4 regions of the Lysinibacillus sp. HST-98 genome follow, and region 1 is predicted to be linked to each of the others. Evidence: riboswitches for the same ligand, from Rfam matches in the RefSeq annotation. Region 1 holds a riboswitch; each other region holds the start of a gene.

Region 1 (4,177 bases):
GAAGTCATTACTATAGAGGATCAATCTTATAGAGATTTATAAAGTAAGAGCTATTTCACTGATGAAATAGCTCTATTTTTGCTAAATTTGTAAAGGGTTTAACGTAATTTTCAATGAAAAAAGGATTATACTGTAGAAAGAATGAATAATAGGGGCGGTTATGATGAAAACAGTTGTTGTTTTAGGCGGCGGTATTACAGGACTATGTACAATGCATTATTTGCAACGTCAAGTAAAGGAACATAATTTAGATGTTCGTCTAGTGCTTATAGAAAAAAATACATATTTAGGAGGCAAATTATATTCAGCACATGAAAAAGGTTTCATCATGGAAACGGGTGCTGATTCTATTGTAGCCCGTCATCAAGGCGTTATGGAACTCGTGCGGGAGCTTGATTTTGAGGCGGAACTAGTTTACAACGAAACAGGTATTTCTTATATTTATACGAATAATGAGTTACATGCTATTCCGGCAGATTCAACTTTTGGAATACCGATGAGTTTAGCATCCTTAGAGGAAAGTACACTTATTTCCGAGCAAGGAAAAAAAGAAGCGTTGAAGGATTTAACATTGCCAAACAATAGCTTCACAAAGGAAAGTTCAATCGGTGAATTTTTAACTTACTATTTAGGAGAGGAACTGGTGAAAAATCAAATTGCACCAGTCCTTGCAGGTGTTTATTCGGGAGATTTACATCAGCTTTCTATTGGCTCTACTTTACCGTATTTGATTGATTATAAGAATGATTATGGAAGTATTATTAAAGGCTTTGATGCGAATCGTGAGCAATTTGTTAAAGCAGCGAACAAAAAATTTATATCCTTTAAAAAAGGTTTATCTTCTTTAATTGATCGACTTGAACAAACCTTATCCGATGTAGAAATTATCAAGGGTGTTACTACTTTAAATGTTCAAAAACAAGATAAGAAATACACTATTTCCTTAGCTAATGGTGAAATTATTGAGTCAGATTATGTCGTTTTAGCATTACCGAACGATACTGTCCAAAATCTGCTACAGGATGAATCTTTAAACCGCTATTTTGATCGATTTACGACAGCATCAGCGATTACTATCTATCTAGGTTTTGATGTGCCAGATGCTAAATTGCCAGCAGATGGAACAGGTTATATTGTTTCCCATAATTCAGACGTTACTTGTAATGCAGCAACTTGGACTAGTCGTAAATGGAAGCATACATCGAAAGAAAATAAATTACTTGTGCGACTCTTTTATAAGAGCATCAATCCAGCCTATGAGCAACTACGTGCCATGACGGATGAAGAATTGGCAGCAGTTGCTTTAGAAGATGTGAGAAAGAGCCTAGGAATAGAAGAGCAGCCAACCGTTGTGAATGTAACAAAATGGATTGATCAAATGCCTAAATATGATCTAGCGCATCGTGAGGCATTACAAGGGTTACTACAAGAATTACATGAGAAATATCCTAATTTATCGATTGCAGGGTGCTCATATTTTGGCGTAGGTATTGGTGCTTGCATTCAAAACGGGAAAAAAATTGGCGAAGAGCTTGCAAAGGAGCTTGCCAATTTCTAAGTTTTTAAGTGGAAAAAAACTTTGTTATGTGAAATAGTCTTGACTCATTCGTCAGTAAACGATATGATTCTTTTAATTATTTAAAAAATTCATACTTAATTCTTATCAAGAGAAGCAGAGGGACTGGCCCATTGAAGCTTCAGCAACCAACTTTATTGTCAGGTGCTAAATCCAGAAGACCGTTGAGTCGAAGATGAGAAGGAACAACAATGATGAATCGTTAAAGCCTTCTTTTTTTATGAAAGAAGGCTTTTTATTATATAGAGACATAGGAAGCGAGGCTAATTTTATGGGATTGCTTGAAAGGTTAAAAACGCATGTATTGACGGCAGACGGTGCAATAGGCACAGTGCTATACGGCTATGGATTGGAGTATTGCCATGAGGAAATGAATGTTCAGAGACCCGAGTTAATTGAAAAGATTCATAGAGAATATATTGCAGCTGGTGCTGACATCATTCAAACGAATACGTACGGTGCAAATGCCATTAAATTAGCTCGCTATGGATTAGAATCACGTGTTCAACAATTTAATGAAGCTGCTATCACCATCGCAAAACGAGCAGCGGCTGATGGCGGTCAATTTGTTTTAGGAACAATTGGTGGTATTCGGGGAATTCGTAAAAGTGATGCAACCTTGGATGAAATATTAGCGACTATTGAAGAACAAGCAAGAGTCTTACTTGCAGGGAATCCAGATGGCCTTTTACTTGAAACTTATTATGATTTTGAAGAATTAACAGCAACCTTAAAGATGCTACGAGAAAAAACAAAATTGCCGATTATTGCACAAGTTTCTATGCATGAGCCTGGTGTTTTACAAAATGGGGTGTCTTTAAATAATGCTCTCCATGAGCTTGAAGTCTTAGGTGCGGATATTGTTGGTGTCAATTGTCGACTAGGTCCACACCATACAATTCAGGCATTTGAAGGTGTAGAACTTCCTCATAAGGCATTTATGTCGGCCTACCCGAATGCATCACTTCTGGACTTAGAGGATGGGCGTGTCGTTTATGAGTCAGAAGCTGATTATTTTGGTCGAGCGGCTGTTGAATTGCGTGATCAAGGTGTACGCCTAATAGGGGGCTGCTGTGGTACAACACCCAAACATATTGCAGCAGCAAAGAAGTATTTAGAAGAGTTATCACCGGTTCAGGAGAAGCATGCGAAGCCTAAAAAGATTGAGATTGTTCGGGAAGCGGAGCCAACAAAGTATGAGCCTCTTCATGAAAAAGTTAAACGTGAACGCTCTGTCATAGTAGAGTTGGATACACCTAGACATTTAGAGATTGACGGGTTCCTTGAAGGAGCAAAGCAATTATATGATGCAGGTGCAGATGTAGTTATGATGGCAGACAATTCATTGGCCTCTCCACGTATTAGCAATATTGCAATGGGCGCATTGTTGAAGAGTTCACATGGTGTACGCCCACTAACTCATATTACATGTCGAGACCGTAATTTAATTGGTCTACAATCTCATTTAATGGGGTTAAATGCTTTAGGTATTCATGATGTGTTGGCCGTTACGGGTGATCCAACGAAAGTAGGAGATTTCCCAGGTGCGACAAGTGTTTATGATGTATCTTCCATGGAGCTAATCCAATTAATTAAGCAATTAAATGAAGGGGTCTCTTTCTCAGGTAAGCCACTTCGTAAAAAAGCAAATTTTTCAGTTGCTGCTGCATTTAATCCAAACGTCCGTGTGTTAGAACGTGCTGTGAAACGCTTGGAGAATAAAATTGAGCATGGGGCAGACTACTTCATTTCTCAACCAGTATATACGAAAGAGAAAATTGTAGAGATTTATGAGGCAACAAAGCATTTACAAGCTCCCATTTATATCGGTATTATGCCTGTTACGAGTTATAAAAGTGCTGAATTTTTACATCATGAAGTGCCAGGTATCAAATTATCTGAAGATGCCTTAACAAGAATGAAAGCATGTGGAGAAGATAAGGAAAGGGCGGTATTGGAAGGGATTTCCATAGCAAAAGAATTAGTAGAAGTGGCTACGCAATATTTCAATGGGATTTACCTTATTACACCATTTTTACGTTACGATGTGACATTAGAGTTGATGAAATATATAGAGCAATTGGATGAACAGAAAAAAGGAGTAAGTATACATGGCTAAGCACTCGATTGAAGAGCAATTAGAGAAACGTATTTTAATTCTTGATGGCGCAATGGGAACAATGCTACAAAATGAAAATTTAGCAGCAGAGGATTTTGGTGGCGAGGAATTTGATGGCTGTAATGAAAATCTTGTGCTTACTAGACCAGATGTTATTGAAAAAATTCACCATAAATACCTAGAGGCAGGCGCAGATATTATTTGTACAAATACATTTGGTGGGACGCCTCTTGTGTTAAATGAATATGATCTTGGCACAAAAGCAGAAGAAATTAATAAGCGTGCAGTGGAAATTGCTCGCCAAGCAGTAGATCGTTATACCACATCGGATTGGCCACGTTTTGTCGCAGGTGCTATGGGGCCAACAACAAAAACGTTATCAGTAACAGGTGGTATTACTTTTGATGAACTAGAGGAAAATTTTTATGTACAGGCAAAGGCATTAATTGAGGCAGGAGCCGACGTTTTGTTATTAGAAACAA
Region 2 (4,177 bases), on a different contig from region 1:
TCCTCCATGTTATAATAGAAGTAATTATACGTAAGGAGGGATTTCGATGCATAAACAAAATAAACCCATGACTGCAGTTATTTTGAAGCATAAAGAACGACAAAGTGTAGCAGAATTTGCGGCAACACTGGAAACGATTGCAAAAAAGCTTAAAGAAAATGGTGAATTCACTTTTGTTCAAGGCACAGAGCCAACAGTTGTCAGCCCAAGTGAACAGCTCAAAATCGAATACTCCTATACCAAAAAGGGCGACAAGCATTCATTTGAAATTGAGTTTGATTGGTATACAGGTACAGAAACACCGAAAAAAATGACCATCGAATAACAATTGGCAACGAAAATCCACTTCTCAGATGAAGTGGATTTTTCCATACTGTTGAATAAAGATCATGTCACTAGCTAAAACCTTTTAGCAAGGTGAAGGATTGTTTTCGCTCCAGAGCCTCCTCTGTAACGCTAAATCCCCTAGGAATGACGCTGCATTCCAATCAACCATTCTAAAAAAGTGGCTTTTGTTTTTTCATAGTAGAAAAGTGATGAGTGACAACACCTCTCGATAAATGAGTAGTGAACACCTTTGCTAAAAGTTAGTGGATTGTAGCGATAGCGGAGGAAGCGGCCCGCTAACAGGAAAGCAAGTAGCCTGCATCAGAAATTCTATGGATGTTCTTGTTTTCGACACTATGTAAAGTGTTTGGGCAAAAGTGTTTCAGCCAACAAAAATACCGAACTATCCACTGAAATGCTCACGAAGTGTTTTGGAATAGTTCGGTTTTTCTAGTTATCATGTTTTGTTAATTTAAAGATTATTCGGCTTAATGAAGGTCCCAGTTAGTTATGGCCCAGCCTTTTCTCCTTATCGATTTATCCAATAAAAAGCACCAGGGCAAACTAATGTTTCTTTTGTTCGTTTAGGATCCTTTAATGTCACACCAAATGGTCCCTCTTTGACATGACCGAGTGTCATTGTCATCGCACTCTCTTCCTTATAGAAATCTAAACGCATATTCGGTAGCTGTAGTGACATATACTGCTCATATTGCGTAGGCTCTGGTAGCTGTAACACCTCTTGCCACAGCTGTACTGTTGCCTGCATGTCCTTGACGTAGAATTGGACGGATTCCATCGTTATAGCCTGTTTGACATCAATGGCACCACTTGCTTTTAATTGAACAAAGCGTTCTTCATCTTCCTCCGCCCATTCAATCAAAAATGGAAAATCAATTGGCAGATCTGGCTTACCAAAATGCAGTAGCTTCCATTCTACCACCGTGCCATCTGGTCTTGTTCTGCTACATGCATCTGGTCCATATACTTCATAGCCAAATGCTCGCAATCGTCGAGCCTCTTCCTCAATATTTTTTGTGCGCAGAGCAATTCGAGAAAATCCCTGGCGCTCTTGATCACGTTTAAACGTATAATGTAGGGAATATGGGTATTGTGCCGCTTGCTCAAATAAATCACGATCATAGATAGCAATTTGTTCAATATAGCTTAAGCCAAAGTAGCTTAACGTATTATAAGTCCCCCACATCGTGTGCTGCCCACCATTCACTGTATGGACATTTCGTTTATTGAAGAAAACCTTTATATTTTCTGGTGATTCCACTTGATGAACCAGATGATCAAAATATAAAGTCATGGCCATTCCCCTTTCTTTCCCCATTACCTTTACCTGTATGTTTGATTAGTTTAAAATTTACTCAAGAAAAGGAGTTACTAGTAGGATATGAAAAAAAGTTTCGTTTACCTACAAACTCCGTTCACTAATTTCATAAAGAGGTGATTTGAATGACAGATTTAGTAGCTGCTTTTAAATTGGCATTAGGTAATTACCCTACAGGCGTAACAGTTGTCACGACATGTCATGACACAAAACCGATTGGCTTAACCGTCAATTCCTTTGCATCTGTTTCAATCGACCCGCTCCTTATTTTGTGGTCACTCGATAAAAAATCTCAGCTCCATCCCTATTTCACGACTGCGCCAAATTTTGCGGTCAATATTTTAGCGAGTGATCAAGAGCATTTATGTACACTATTTGCTAGTAAAATCCCTGATCGCTTTGCACAAGCAACATGGTCCACTTCCTCTTTAGGACTACCGATTTTACATGATACAGCAGCTAATTTACAATGTAAAACATTTCAGCAAATCGATGCTGGTGACCATACCATTTTTATAGGGCAGGTCGTAGATATTACAAATGCTCAAAAAGAGCCCTTGCTGTATCATCGCCGTCATATCGGTCCCATACCAAAAAGCTTTTATAGCTAGCCTTTACACAAAAAAAGGGCCACTTGTAAGCACAGGAAATCCTTCATGCTTATAGGTGGCCGTTTGACATAAGTTCTACTGAAATCATGGTTATTTTTTCTGCGGAAATCTCTGCTTTTCAAGCCTATTAATTTGCACAATCACACCATCTTGAATCGTAATATGCACTTCACCAAATTCAAGATTTTGAATCGCCTTCGCAATTGCCTCTAATTTCTTATCATCTACTTTTACTGACTGAGCCATACGATACACCCCTTCTTTTTTATCCTTATTGTTCATAAAGAGGCCAACGCATCAAACTGATTGATAGCCCCTCCTATCTCTCAGACACCATCTGTTGGATTTGGCACCTGTTTTTCGGTTGCCGAGGCTTCATTGGGCCAAGTCCCTCCACCTCTCTTGATAAGAGTACTGCGTTTCTTGAAAATAATTCTATAATTCTGCTATAGGAATGTCAATACAAAATATTAGAAAACCTAGTTGAATACTATGCAATATGTCGTTTAGATTAAAAGACTCCCTATACCTAAAGTATTTTATGCCTAGTCAGTGAGAAATAGATGGCACTCCATTAATTTATTACAAGCTCCATTTCCTCATCATGAATTCAAGTGGGCCTCGATGATGTTTAGCCCTCCACCATACTGAAACAAAGACACATCCTAAAAAATAACAGCAGGCATACAGCATGGAAAAAGCAAGTGTTTGGTTCTCCAGCTTTTGGCAAATAATTAGTATTCCAATGCCTATAACAACATGGCCAACATAATGCGTTAAAGACATTTGTCCTGTTAATATGAAAGATTGAATAACTTTATTTTTACATGTCTCTACAAGATAGATGGAGCCCACAATGATGACAATAGCCGAAGCCGAATTAGATAGGACATACATCATATTCGGTGGAATCGGTCCTGTATCAAATAAATACAATGCACTCTCTACATCTAATAAATGAATGGTTGTCATCTTAATGAATAACGTTGAACAAGTCTCAGTCATGATGACTAGCAATAAACCTGTCACCAGTAAGTTTTTTCTTAATGTATGATTTGTTAAATCTAATGTGCCTATCACCATACCTATCAGAAAGAAGCAAATCCAGGGGAATAGAGGGTGATAGCCATTAAACATCAAATTTCTTATAAATCCAGCTGGTGTCCAAAAATCAAGATACTCTAGTAACACATATGTTGGATGCCAACCAGCAAGGTAATTAAACTGAATTTGGAGCCATTGTGAAAGGATAAGGATGGCACCGATTATGAAGATCATCATTTTCTTGGATTGGGCAATCAACCAAGCAGCAACAAACATATACACGCCATAATAATGTAATATATCTCCTGTCCAGCCGATCACATATAATAGTATCCCTATCGTAAATAACAAAAGCGCCCTCTTCCACAAAGTAAGTCGATTTTGACGAAGAAGGATTGGGTCCTTACTCTCTCTAGCCTGACGAGTCATGAAGGCTGTCCCTATTCCTGCTAGCATGACAAATACGGCTGAAGCACGTCCCTCGAAAAGATGTTGGAAGGCAATTAACCATGTTGAACCATTCGTTGTAGAACCTGTTATAACGCCAAAATTGACAATGAACATGCCAAGCATGGCGAGAGCTCTTGCAAAATCAAGACCTTCAATGCGCCGATCATCATTTCTTTTTGTCATCTTTGCCCCCTTGAATAACGCTATGTACAGCCTCCTTCCAAATAGCCCTATAGTTCAATTGGTTGCCTGTTAACATGAAATTACCGATATTATCATAGACCAGGGCTAGCATCTGTGCCTTCGCTTCTATATGGGGAGTATCCTCTAACACGCCTAGCTGTACGCCATATCGTAGGATAGTAACAAAGCTTGTTAAAAAGCTGGTTTCTAGCTCTACTAATTG
Region 3 (4,177 bases), on a different contig from region 1:
CCACACCATTTTCTGAAAAATACGCTAACGCCTTTTGGACAATCTGCGTCTCGCCATGTAAATGCACCACAATATTGCCGACAATACCGTTTTTTAATTCAATAATATTAGCTGTTAAAATATTTGGTTGTACATCGTATACCTTAGTGACTTCGGCTAATAATGGCTTACCAGTACTTTCACCAAGGAATGTTAAACGGATTACACTTCCTGAAACATTTAATTGCTCAATAAGAGAGGGGGATAAATTACGTTGTGAAATTGTATTTAAAAACTTTCGCGTTGTAGGGTGTTTCGGTTTCGCAAAAAGTTCAATCGCTGTGCCAAATTCCACAACTTTCCCTGATTCTAGAACAGAAACCTCATCGCAAATTTTTTGAATTACATTCATTTCATGTGTGATGAGCAGAATCGTAATGCCTAATTCACGATTAATTTTTAACAACAATTCAAGAATGGCTTCCGTTGTCTCAGGATCAAGTGCACTTGTTGCTTCGTCACTAAGTAAAATCTCTGGTTCCTGTGCTAAGGCACGTGCAATCGCCACACGCTGTTTTTGACCACCTGAAAGTTGATTTGGGTAACTATCTAGTTTATCTGTTAAACCGACAATTTCAGCATACTTAGCTACTCGGTTTTTTACTTCCGCTTCTTTATAGCCTAGAAGCTTTAAGGGAACTGCAATATTATTGTAAACTGTTGCTGTTTTTATTAGATTAAAGTGCTGGAAGATCATCCCGATTTTTTGGCGTGTTTGACGTAATTCTTGAAGAGAAAGGGTCGTAATGTCTACATTGTCTATCACTACTTTTCCTGCTGTAGGACGTTCTAGTAGATTAACACAACGAATGAGTGTACTTTTACCAGCACCACTATAGCCGATTACACCATGAATTTGTCCCTTTTTTACATGAAGATTAATGCCATCCACAGCTTTTATGATGCCTTTTTTCGACTTGAATTCTTTTGAGATATTTTGTAATTGAATCATGCGATTGTTTGCTCCTTTCTCCACCTTCTAAAAAGCAAGAATCTGCTCGTTTTCCTATAGAGGGATTTCGGCAGATTCTTTGGCTTATAGAAGCTTCCTGAACATATTACCAGCTAGGGATTACAGAACCTTTGAATTCCTCTTCGATGAATTGACGTACTTCATCAGATTGGTAAGCCTCAACGAACTTTTGAATTGTTGGATCATTTTCATTTTCAGCACGCACGACAATATAGTTCACGTATGGAGAATCAGTAGATTCCAATAAAATAGAGTCATCTTTAGGGTTAATACCAGCTTCTAATGCAAAGTTTGTATTAATAGCTGCTACGTCTACTTCACTAAGTTGTTTAGGAATTTGAGCTGCCTCTAATTCAATGAATTTTAAATTCTTTTTGTTTTCTTCTACATCACGAATCGAGGCTGTTAAGTCTGCGCCATCTTTTAACTTAATATAGCCAGCTTCCTGTAAAACAAAGAGGGCACGCGCTCCATTCGTTGGGTCATTTGGTAAGCCAAACGTTGCACCGTCAGGAATGTCATCAAAGGATTTATATTTTTCAGAGTAGATACCCATTGGATTTAAAATCGTTTTGCCCACTGGTACTAAATCTGTATCATGATCTTTATTAAATGTATCCAGGAAAGGCTCGTGTTGATAGCTGTTCGCATCAAGATCACCTTCAGCTAAGGATGTATTAGGTAAAACATAGTCAGAAAATGATTTTAGCTCTACTTCTAGCCCGTTTTCTTTTGCTACTTTAGCGGCTACTTCTGCAATTTGTTCGTGTGGACCAGAAGTGACGCCTACAACGATTTTCTTTTCATCAATTCCTTCAGCTTGGCTTTTACTATCTTCTTTAGAGCCACAGCCTGCTAAAGCTGCTACTAATGTTAAACTTGCTAAACCTACTAAAAATTTATTTTTCTTTTTCATGAAAATACCTCCAAGATTGTTTTTATCGGTTTTTTGAAAATAAAAAAACTCTCTTACAAATTAAGAGAGGCTCATGAAAAGATGTCCTCTCTTATCTATCAAACGAAGTTCGTTTGCAGGATTTAGCACCTTCCTTTAAAAAGGAGGTTGCCGAGCTTCATAGGGCCAGTCCCTCAGCTACTCTTGATAAGAGATTTATAATATTTTTTTGTAATTCCGATAGAACTAATATAATTTATAGGGTATAGTAAGTCAATAAATAATTTTTTAATTTTTTATATAATTATAATATTTCGACGCAAAAGAGGGATAACGATGTCTGTAAGAGTTAATTATGGTATAGGTTCATTTGGTAAGGTTATTAGTGCTCGTTTTTTAACAGGAACAGATATCATTGAAGGGATTGAAGCGCTTTGCGAAGAGAATAATATAGCGTCAGCCACAATTGTAAGCTGTATTGGCAGCTTTCAAAAAAGTAGCTTTGTTTATTTAGTGCCAGATGCAACAGCTCAAATTCAAGTTCGTTTTAGTGATGTGATGGAAAAAGAGGGACCATTAGAATTTATTCAAGGTTCAGGTGTGGTGTGTAAACGAGATGGTGGATATGAGACACATTTCCATGGCTCTATGAGTGATCAATGGGGTGTTGTATCAGGTGGGCATTTAATAAAAGGGGGAAACCCTGTTATTACTGCTGACATAGTGTTGGCAGAGGTACAAGGTATTCAACATATTCGAAAATGGGATGATGAAACAGGTCATGCTCAATTTTATCCATTAGAAAATGGTTTAGGGCAACCAAGGAAAATTGAAAAATAATAATAATCCTGTAGCTAGAGATAGCTACAGGATACGTCTTATTTATCTATTAAACAATTGTAATTGCTCGATTCTATGGACTGCTTCACGTAAGCGCTCCTCACTAACCAGCAACCCTACGCGTACATAGCCTTCACCATATTGACCGAAGCCATTACCTGCTGCTACAGCGATATCAGCTTTTTCGAGCAAAAGATCAGCGAACTGTTCACTTGTATAGCCTAGTGGTACCGGGAGCCATGCGAAGAAGGAGCCTTTTGGAGCCGTAACATGCCAGCCAATTCTTCGAGCTTCTTCAATGAGTACATTTCGGCGACGCTCATAAGTAGCTCGTAGTTCATCCGCACATTGTTGGGAACCTGTCAGTGCTACTGCTGCGGCTTGTTGAATGGCAGGGAATTGGCTACAAAACAGATGATCCTGAATAAGATTAATGGCAGCAATTATCTCGGCATTCCCTACAGCGAAGCCTATACGCCAGCCAGCCATATTATAGGTTTTCGATAGTGTATACATTTCAACTCCTACTTCTTTTGCACCCTTTGCTTGAAGGAAGCTAACTGGTTTATTACCGTCAAATCCTATTGCCCCATAAGCAAAATCATGTGATACGATAATATTGTGTTCCTTCGCAAAGCGAACAGTCTCTTCAAAAAACGCAAGTGATGCTGTACCTCCTGTAGGGTTGTTCGGGTAATTTAAGTAAAGAAGCTTTACCTTTTCTTTCACTTCATCAGGTAATGCATCATAATCAGGTAAGAAATCGTTTTCGGCAAAAAGTGGCATCACTTCAAAATTGACGTCTCCTAGTACAACACCTGATAGGTAATCTGGATAGCCAGGGTCTGGTAAGAGCATCGTGTCACCAGGGTTTAACACTGCTAAAGGTAACTCAACTAGACCAATTTTTGTTCCACCGAGAATCGCTACCTCTGTATCTGGATTTAGTTCTACCTGATATTCACGTTGATAAAAGTCGGCAGCAGCTTGGCGTAATTCAGCGAGACCTCTAAATGGTGAATATTTGTGGTTTTGAGGATTTTCAGCCGCTTCCTGTAATGCTTGAATGATGTGAGTAGGCGTTGGCTGATCGGGATTTCCTTGCCCAAGGTTAATGACATCACGCCCTTCTTCTAGGGCCAAGTTTACTTTTTGAACGAGTGCTGCAAAAAATTGAGTGGGTAGTTGCTGTAGTTTTTTCGAGAATTCCATGCATGATCACCTTTTTCAGAATATAATAATTATTATTGAAGAATATGAAGCAAATAGTATTACTTTTTCTGTTAATTGTCTAGAGGAGGAATGGATATGAAAATCGGATGTATTCAATTAAATGTTGGCTTTGGCAAAGTTGAAGAAAATTTTGCGCGTGCGGAGGAGAAGATTCGTGAAGCTGCAAAACAAGGGGCAGAAATTATTGTGTTACCTGA
Region 4 (4,177 bases), on a different contig from region 1:
GTAATAGGAAGCCAAAGCTTATGACGAATTGTTGCACAATAACAAAACCAACTTGATCAACATTAGCCGTTAATGTGGAGGCTAAAACGATAAACACAGGTATAAGTGCTGAGGCTAAGCTAGTTGCGCTTGCAAAGCCTAAATGAATCAAAATGTTAAATAAAGTTACGAGTGCGATGGTTGCTAGTAAAGGCATAGTATCTAGCCCGAGTGAACCAAAAACTTTATCTGATAACCATGCAGCACCTTGCGTATTTAGTAAAATGGTTCCTAACATAATGCCTACCGCAAAGACGATAATTGTTCCCCATGGAATATGAGGCTCAACTTCCTTCCACGAATACACACCGATTTTAGGCATTAATAGAATCGCGATAGCAATAATTGTGACTGTTGTCGTATCAAATGGATGTAGTTTTCCTTCAGTTGCCCAGAAAAATAGTAAAACTACGGATGTAATGATTAAACGAATTTCAGGAGCCTTTAATGGGCCAAGCTCTGCAAGCTGTTTTTTGATGACCTCTTTACCACCTTCGATATTGCTAGTCTCAGGTTTAATTAAAGCAATCATAATGAAAAATAAAAAGATCGACATAATAATTGAGAAGGGGGCGGCATAAAGTAGCCAAGCACCCCATGAAATATCCACATTAAATTGCTCTTGGATAAAGTTTAAAGCCACCATATTTTGAGCTGCTGCAGTTTTAATACCAATATTCCAAATGGAAACGGCTTGTACCGAAGTAATAACTAATAAGGCAGCAAGCCGACTATCACGTGGTAAACCAAATGCTGCCACCATTCCAAGCAAAATCGGTACTACTGCGCCAGCTCGTGCTGTAGCAGAAGGTACAAAAAATGCGAGGACGATAGAGACTAAAATAGCGCCAAATACGATAGCTTTTGTTTTCGTTCCTACCAGTGAAAGAATCCAAAGTGCAAGTCGTTTATGTAGATTAGTAATTTGCATTGCTGCGGCTAGAAAAAGAGCTGCTGCTACTAAAGCAACGGCAGAATTACTAAAGCCACTTAAAGATAATTTTAATGCGCTAGCTGTTCCTAGCTCTGTAGTTGGATTATCCATTGACGGAGCGAGTCCTAGTAAAACAGTTACTAGTGCAATGATCATGGCCGAGCTCACAGGATATGAAACGGCCTCTGTAACCCAAAGGATGACTGCAAAAGCTAAAATGGCTAAAGCTCGTTGCCCAGCTATAGGTAAATCACCATTGTTAGGTAAAAAGGTAATAATGATTAGTAACGCGAATGCCAAGCCAATCCATAGTGGCTTTAAATTAAGTTTTGTAGCTGCTTGCTTTGGGGAAGACATATTTTCTCATCCTTTCTGCAATAAAAATGACGATTATTATCCATAACATCGGCCTGTATAATGTTTTATTAAGATAAGAATATGTTGATTTTATTGTAGAAAAAAATCGATGTGAAAATTGTGTTTTTTACAGCAATATGAGTAGATAAAGAGAAAATACATGGTCACAAAGAATACAAAAATATCCATGAAATATTATTTCTTTTTCTTAAAGGCAGAAGTTACTTTAGGCTCTGTGCCATTGACTAATCGTTTAATATTTTCAAGGTGCAGGATGATGGCTATGCCAAAAAGAAGAAGAGCTATAATGGTTGGGCCAATGCCAGGAATCCATAAATAAGTTGCTGTACAAAACACGAGATAAAATTCTAGAACACCAACAATTAAATAATTTGTTGCAAAGGATAAAATAACAAATAAAATAAGTGCAAATAAACCAATCTTCCAATCAACAGCAAGTAAAATACCAATAATGGAGGCAGTTCCTTTCCCGCCATTGAAGCCCATGTAGAAGGGGAAATTATGACCTAAAATAACCCCAGCAGCCATAATATAAGTAAGCAGCCAAATTTGTTCTTCTGTTAAATGAATGGCGTCAGCTAGATAAAAATGCGCACCTATAATAGCCACAACACCTTTGACTATATCGATGAGGGCTACTAAAACGCCATATTTCCAGCCAAGGGAAAGAGTAGCATTAGAGGCACCAGCATTACCGTGGCCTGCCTTTTTTAAATCAACCCCCGATAAAAATTGAGCCACTTTAGAGCCGTGAATACAGCCTATTAAATAGCCAATCATAAGAAAAATGATCACGGCCTTTACCATAAAAATACTCCTCTCAAAATTTTTTAAAATAGTGTATGCGTTCATATTACGTATAAGAGCAGACAGAAGTTTCGGAAAAAATAAAATTTACATGTTGACAGAAAAAAACTCTATGTTTATACTGTGTAACAACGATGGAAATTGAATCTCATACTCTTATCAAGAGCGGCGGAGGGATAGGCCCTATGATGCCCGGCAACCAGTAAGCAATGAGCTTACTAAGGTGCTAATTCCTACAGATTCTTACTTGGATCTGGCAGATAAGGGGAGGAAAACTTGCAACCGCAACCCTCTTCTTAGCTGAAGAGGGTTTTTGTTTTCTACAGAAAAATCCTCCTCATCTCCGGTACCATCGTAAAAAAATAACCATTTGGAGGTACACAATGACAAATTTTAAACCAGAAACATTGCTGTTGCATGGTGGTCAAGAGCCAGACCCAGTGACGGGTTCTCGCACAGTTCCAGTCTATCGCTCAACTGCTTTCGTATTTAAAGATACTGCTCATGCGCAACGTCTTTTTGCCTTAGAGGAAGCAGGGAACATTTACACACGAATTACCAATCCAACAGTTGATGTGTTTGAAAAACGTGTGGCTTTATTGGAAGGTGGAACAGCAGCAGTAGCACTTTCATCTGGTGCAGCAGCTATCGCATTTTCCATTTTAAATCTAGCTGGAGCGGGTGATGAGATAGTAGCAGCTAGTTCTTTATATGGTGGTACGTATAATTTATTTGCTAACACATTACCAAACTATGGTATTAAAACAATTTTTGTAGATGAAACAAACCCAGAGAATTTCAAAGCAGCGATTACTGATAAAACAAAAGCGGTCTTTGCAGAGGTTTATGGTAATCCAAGTTTAAAGGTTTTAGATATTGAAGCAGTAGCTAAAATTGCACATGATAATGGTCTACCATTAATTATTGACAGCACGTTCGCTTCTCCTTATGGTTCTACACCTATTGAATACGGCGCAGATGTTGTAGTTCATTCTGCAACTAAATGGATAGGAGGTCATGGTACAACTTTAGGGGGCGTTGTTGTAGACGCTGGTAAGTTTGATTGGACTAGCGGTCGATTCCCTGGTTTTACTGAACCAGATGCCTCTTACCATGGGCTACGTTATGGAATTGATACAGCTTCTGCAGCCTTTGCTACAAAGCTACGTGTACAATTATTACGTGATTTTGGTCCAACATTAAGTGCTGATGCTGCCTTTAATTTATTGCAAGGGTTAGAAACGCTTCATCTGCGTATCCCTAAACACAATGAAAATGCATTGGCAGTGGCTGAGTATTTACAAAACCACCCATCTGTGGAGTATGTAAATTATAATGGCCTAGAAGATTTTCCGACACATGAGTTAGCAAAAAAATATTTAAGAAATGGCTTCGGTTCAGTGCTTACATTTGGCATCAAGGGTGGACGAGAAGCTGGGCGAAAGCTTATTGATAGCGTGAAATTATTTTCACATGTAGCAAATGTAGGTGATGCAAAGTCATTAATTATTCATCCAGCTTCCACTACTCATCAGCAACTATCAGCAGAAGAATTAGTTCAAGCTGGTGTAACCGAGTCGCTCATTCGCTTATCCATCGGTTTAGAGGCAGTAGAGGATATTATTGCTGATTTAGATCAAGCCATTACACAGGCTACAACAACTGAACAAACAGTAGAAGCTTAAAGTTTAAAGCAAATGGTAAAATGTTGTGACGTTAACGTATTTTCTCATTCGATTAGCCTCATTTGGTAATGCGTTAAACGTTGCTACATCAATCTATTACTGCACCCATTAATTATCAGAACCTTATAAAAAATAATACCAAGTAATTTTATATGTATTATTGACTTTGTTAAATCCACGTTATATACTAAGAAATAAGTTAACAGTACAAAAATTTTTAAAAAAAGGTAAATGTTTTCATAAGTGCTCCCCCACTTTTGAATATATAGAAGAGTAGTTGCCTAGCCAGTGACTACTCTTCCCAAAAACTGATGATAAAGGAGTGTTTAAAATG

The links. Region 1 has a riboswitch for S-adenosylmethionine ahead of JIN86_RS22200 (bifunctional homocysteine S-methyltransferase/methylenetetrahydrofolate reductase). Riboswitches for the same ligand answer to the same signal wherever they lie in the genome.
Region 2: it holds a riboswitch for S-adenosylmethionine, as region 1 does, so the genes downstream of both, JIN86_RS09270 (YezD family protein) here and JIN86_RS22200 (bifunctional homocysteine S-methyltransferase/methylenetetrahydrofolate reductase) in region 1, are expected to answer to the same signal.
Region 3: it holds a riboswitch for S-adenosylmethionine, as region 1 does, so the genes downstream of both, JIN86_RS12255 (MetQ/NlpA family ABC transporter substrate-binding protein) here and JIN86_RS22200 (bifunctional homocysteine S-methyltransferase/methylenetetrahydrofolate reductase) in region 1, are expected to answer to the same signal.
Region 4: it holds a riboswitch for S-adenosylmethionine, as region 1 does, so the genes downstream of both, JIN86_RS12610 (O-acetylhomoserine aminocarboxypropyltransferase/cysteine synthase family protein) here and JIN86_RS22200 (bifunctional homocysteine S-methyltransferase/methylenetetrahydrofolate reductase) in region 1, are expected to answer to the same signal.

What each region holds. Positions count from the first base shown of each region.
Region 1 covers NZ_JAENHX010000014.1:77,818-81,994, forward strand. Annotated here, with positions in the region: gene JIN86_RS22195 (protoporphyrinogen oxidase) at 164-1,558, shown strand; SAM riboswitch class I at 1,658-1,758, shown strand; gene JIN86_RS22200 (bifunctional homocysteine S-methyltransferase/methylenetetrahydrofolate reductase) at 1,848-3,695, shown strand; gene metH (methionine synthase) at 3,688-4,177, shown strand, end outside.
Region 2 covers NZ_JAENHX010000003.1:140,123-144,299, reverse strand. Annotated here, with positions in the region: gene JIN86_RS09285 (amphi-Trp domain-containing protein) at 47-325, shown strand; gene JIN86_RS09280 (VOC family protein) at 857-1,642, opposite strand; gene JIN86_RS09275 (flavin reductase family protein) at 1,792-2,277, shown strand; gene JIN86_RS09270 (YezD family protein) at 2,368-2,523, opposite strand; SAM riboswitch class I at 2,594-2,689, opposite strand; gene JIN86_RS09265 (DUF418 domain-containing protein) at 2,860-3,954, opposite strand; gene JIN86_RS09260 (TetR/AcrR family transcriptional regulator) at 3,938-4,177, opposite strand, start outside.
Region 3 covers NZ_JAENHX010000004.1:295,293-299,469, reverse strand. Annotated here, with positions in the region: gene JIN86_RS12260 (methionine ABC transporter ATP-binding protein) at 1-991, opposite strand, end outside; gene JIN86_RS12255 (MetQ/NlpA family ABC transporter substrate-binding protein) at 1,098-1,928, opposite strand; SAM riboswitch class I at 2,017-2,121, opposite strand; gene JIN86_RS12250 (PPC domain-containing DNA-binding protein) at 2,244-2,747, shown strand; gene JIN86_RS12245 (pyridoxal phosphate-dependent aminotransferase) at 2,790-3,959, opposite strand; gene JIN86_RS12240 (carbon-nitrogen family hydrolase) at 4,056-4,177, shown strand, end outside.
Region 4 covers NZ_JAENHX010000004.1:380,817-384,993, reverse strand. Annotated here, with positions in the region: gene JIN86_RS12620 (DASS family sodium-coupled anion symporter) at 1-1,330, opposite strand, end outside; gene JIN86_RS12615 (glycerol-3-phosphate acyltransferase) at 1,526-2,158, opposite strand; SAM riboswitch class I at 2,312-2,425, shown strand; gene JIN86_RS12610 (O-acetylhomoserine aminocarboxypropyltransferase/cysteine synthase family protein) at 2,542-3,843, shown strand; gene JIN86_RS12605 (hypothetical protein) at 4,175-4,177, shown strand, end outside.